DNA from 2 places in the Leuconostoc aquikimchii genome. Region 1 is predicted to be linked to the other one. Evidence: riboswitches for the same ligand, from Rfam matches in the RefSeq annotation. Region 1 holds a riboswitch; the other holds the start of a gene.
The links. Region 1 has a riboswitch for thiamine pyrophosphate ahead of AB3K24_RS05210 (thiaminase II/PqqC family protein). Riboswitches for the same ligand answer to the same signal wherever they lie in the genome.
Positions count from the first base shown of each region.

Region 2: linked by a shared signal. The riboswitch ahead of AB3K24_RS06365 (nucleoside 2-deoxyribosyltransferase) and the one ahead of AB3K24_RS05210 (thiaminase II/PqqC family protein) in region 1 are both predicted to bind thiamine pyrophosphate.

Region 1 is NZ_JBFPER010000001.1:1,056,235-1,058,443, forward strand. It holds gene AB3K24_RS05205 (AAA family ATPase) at 1-460, shown strand, start outside; TPP riboswitch at 865-953, shown strand; gene AB3K24_RS05210 (thiaminase II/PqqC family protein) at 1,078-1,776, shown strand; gene AB3K24_RS05215 (GNAT family N-acetyltransferase) at 2,002-2,209, opposite strand, start outside.
Region 2 is NZ_JBFPER010000001.1:1,285,921-1,288,129, reverse strand. It holds gene AB3K24_RS06370 (phosphoketolase family protein) at 1-551, opposite strand, end outside; TPP riboswitch at 925-1,032, shown strand; gene AB3K24_RS06365 (nucleoside 2-deoxyribosyltransferase) at 1,140-1,598, shown strand; gene AB3K24_RS06360 (thymidylate synthase) at 1,602-2,209, shown strand, end outside.

The DNA.
Region 1 (2,209 bases):
CCTAATGGTCTTTAAAGATGTGCCCAATATCGAAAAACAGTTAATATTACTCAGTGAAATTGGTTTAGATTATTTACATTTAGGTGAAACCACACCAAGTTTATCTGGTGGCGAAGCACAAAGATTGAAATTAGTTAATCATTTAAATAAGACACAAAATAATACCCTCTTTGTCTTTGACGAACCTTCTGTCGGGCTGCACCCACAAGATGTGCAAACCTTACTTGGTGTAATTAACAAACTAAAAGAAAAAGGCGCCACTGTCATCATCATTACCCATGATCTTGATTTGATGACTAACGCAGATTACATGATTGATTTAGGACCCAAAGGCGGATCAACTGGTGGGCAGTTAATGGCTAGCGGTGAACCAAGTCAGTTAGTTAAAAATCCTATCAGTCTAACCCTGACGTATCTTAAAGAACACTTTAGTCACTTTGGCTTAATTGGAGAAACATGATGATTATTTTCTCAACAGCGTACACTCTCAGTACCAACAATAAAGTAAGTTAACGTCCAATTTTTAGAAGCTCAAAAGAAAAAAGTTAGCCCATGAAAACCATAGTATACGCTCATTCTTGGGAATAAGCGTATACTATGTCACGATAATCAATTAATTTGACACCCTACCACTTGATAGAGTTGTATAAAGAATCTTTCAACACAATCTTTTCTCTCGAAGAACTTAAATTATATGGCGATGGCAAGACACCGTGCATTTTTGTGACAGAATTGATTTTTTATATTTCCTATCTGGTAGTCCAATTTATAAGCAATGTTAAAAAATTTTGCTTATTCAGAAGAAAAAAATCACTTTTTAAAATAACTAACTCACATTTTTAATATATGTGATAAACTATAAAAGTAAGATATCTGGGGTGCCTTGAGCTGAGATCATACCCATTGAACCTGATTTAGTTAACACTGACGAAGGAAGATGTTTATAAATTGATTCATCAAAAAAGTATCATTTTTTTGATTGGAGATTTCATTTTCAACTTTTGTCTCAAGCCCAGCTCAATTAGAGTTGGGCTTTTTTCTGATATTTTATAAAAAATAAAGATGGAGAATAATACAATGAAATTTAGTGAATTAGCACATGAGGAAACAAAAGAACTTTGGCAATCCAGTAAAAATCATCCTTTTATTAAAGGCATTGAAAACGGTACATTACCCTTATCAGCCTTCAAGGCCTATCTTTTACAAGATAATTTTTATGTTCAAAACTATCTTGCAATTTATGATAAAATACTATCAACTACAGACGATAATAAAATTATTCAAGAATTACAGTCAGGTATCTTAGCAATCAACGATTATGATGTGACGCAGCAAAAAAACATTTATAAACAACTTAATATCACAGAAAAAAATATTCATGAAACGCACATGTTACCAACAACATACCATTACATTTGCCATATGCATCATGCATTTAATGAGTACAATGAAATTCATGCTTTATCAGCATTATTACCCTGCCCATGGCTATATTTAGAAATATTTGAAGAAATGTTAGCACGCAAAAATTATTTACAGGGTTCAGAACAAATCTATATTGACTTTATAGAATCTTACGCTGATTCAAATTTCCAAAAATATGTTCATAAAATGATTGCGTTGCTTGATGATTTGGTGGCTAATCGTTTCAATGAAATCCAATCAGACATTCTTTTACAACAATTTGTGTATAGCAGTGCAGAAGAATTACGATTTTGGCAAATGACGCTTCTCCCTGAACAATGGGAAAAATATTCAATAGCCCAGTCATTTTAAAAATAATTCTTCTCACCGGCTAACCGCAATTTTAACTAGAAATATTATTGCGCCTAAATCAATCGTTTGAACTCATTTGTTCTATGGTTGGTCGGTTAAGCTACGTATATCTTACGCTGAAAGGAACAAGTTCATACCTATATTATTTTAGATAAAAACCTAGAAAGAAAATCAGTCGCAATTTGAATATAATTGCCCCCTCAAAAATTATTTCTAACGCAACTTTCATCTCATAAAAAATTGCATATCATAGTCTGTAATATTCAAATAATCATTTTTAAATGGACCGGAAATATCATGAAATCCGTTTTTGAGATAAAATTCATGAGCAGAAGCTCTGGCTGTCAAATTTACTTCGTCATAACCGCTTTTTTGATAGTCGACAATTACTTGTTTGAGCAATAAAGACCCTATGCCTTGCTTCTGAAAATCT
Region 2 (2,209 bases), 230 kb from region 1:
TTAACGTGCCATGACGTAGCTAATGGGGCTGTTTCTGCTTCGCCATCGCCGACGACAACTGCAGCAATGAGATCTGGGTTATCAAGAACGGCACCGGCGCCGTGAAGAATAGAATAGCCTAATGCGCCACCTTCATGAATTGAACCAGGAACTTTTGGATCAGCGTGTGAGGCAACACCACCTGGAAATGAAAAACGCTTAAACATTTTTTGCATACCAGTTGTATCTTGTGTAATTTCTGGAAAGGCCTCAGTGTAGCTGCCATCTAAATAGGCATTAGAAATCATGACTTGACCGCCATGACCTGGGCCTTCAACATAGAACATGTTCAAGTCAAATTTATTGATGGCACGATTGAGATGGGCGTAAATAAAGTTTTGGCTAGGAATAGTTCCCCAGTGGCCGATCGGGTGAATTTTAACCTGATCAGCTGTTAATTTTTCTTTTAGTAGTGGATTATCTAATAAATATAGTTGACCAACTGACAAGTAATTAGCAGCTCGCCAATAAGCGTCTAGATGATCAAGATATTTTTGTGAGTCAATATTCATGTTGATTCCTCCGATTTAGTATCTCATAGTCAAATGCACAGGGTAATTGTGTAAAAATGACAGCAAGACACATAAAAAAACTACTTTGCAAAGTATTCTGGAAAATCTAACAGCTTATTTAAATCTTAAATAAAACTGTTGGTGTGCTATTGTTGCGTCATCGTTTTTACATTCTTATCGTATAGGTTATTTTTAAAAAAGTCAACACCAATATTTAAATTGGTTCGTACCAATTTAAATATTGGATTTTGTTTATAAGGTGTAAAGCAAGGTGGGACAGCTTGTTAGAAGAAAATAGGCGAGTTTATAACCAGAAATGAGTTGCATCTTTAGAATGGTGTGTGATAGAATCAATTTGTTATTAATCGATTAATTAACATACTAGGGGTGCTTTACAAAAAGCTGAGAGAGAAGTGCTAGTCTTCGAACCCTTTGAACCTGATCTGTTGCAAGCAGCGTAGGAAAGTGTGAAATGTAGGGGGCCAATGTGTATCCTTATAAATAGACATACTATATCTAGAGCGTTTGCAGTATATAATGATTGCGAATGCTCTTTTTCTATGTTTTGAATTTCTTAGGAGGCGTTTTTTGAATAACCATGTATTTTTAGCAGCACCATTTAAGCAATTACTGACGCAAGATAAAGTCATTGACTCACAAAATATGAACTTGATTAAGCAGGTGATTCAATTACTCGTTGATGCACACTATGCAGTGGATAATGCACATCAGCGAGAAAGTTGGGGCCAGCATATGATGACGCCAGATGAATGCACAGCGGCAGATTTTGACGCCATTAAAAAATGCCAGATGTTGATGGCATTCCCAGGCAGTCCAGCATCACCGGGGACGCATATTGAAATTGGTTGGGCCTCTGCATTTGATAAACCAATCGTACTGCTTTTACAAGAAAATACGACCTATGCTTATTTAGTGAGCGGTTTGCGGACTGTCAGTTGTGTTAATTATGTGTATTATAAAGATGACGCAGATTGTTTATTAAAAATTAAACAATTTTTAACTCAAAAACGATGCGAGGGGGAATGAAAAATGTCAACATATGAAACCTTTGATAGTGCCTATAGGGCTGTGCTAAATGACATCTATAACCATGCCGATTTTTTTAATCAGCCGCGAGGATTTCAAAGTCGAGAAAAAATTGCGTATCATTTTAGTATTCAGCAACCAGTACAGAGAGTCAGTTATAATCAAAAAAGAAAATGTAATATTGTGTTTAATTTTGCCGAAGCATTATGGTACTTAACGGGTAATAATAGTTTAGATTATATCAGTTATTATAATAAAAAAATGCCAGATTATTCGATGGATGGCCACATTTTAACAGGTACAGCGTATGGCTCAAAGCTATTTAATTTGGGAGATCAACAGTTAAATCAATGGCAAAATGTAAAAGCATTATTAATCAAAGATCCTGATTCTAAGCGTGCCGTCTTACAAATTTTTGATGGTAGTGAGTTGGCAATTCCGAACAATTTAGATGTGTCATGCACATTAGGGCTGCAGTTTTTTATTCGAGATAAGCAACTGGATATGATTGCTTATATGCGTGCTAATGATGCTTTTCGAGGTATCGTGAGTGATGTATTTTCATTCACCTTTATTCAAGAATTGATGGCACGAGAATTGCATGTGCCAGT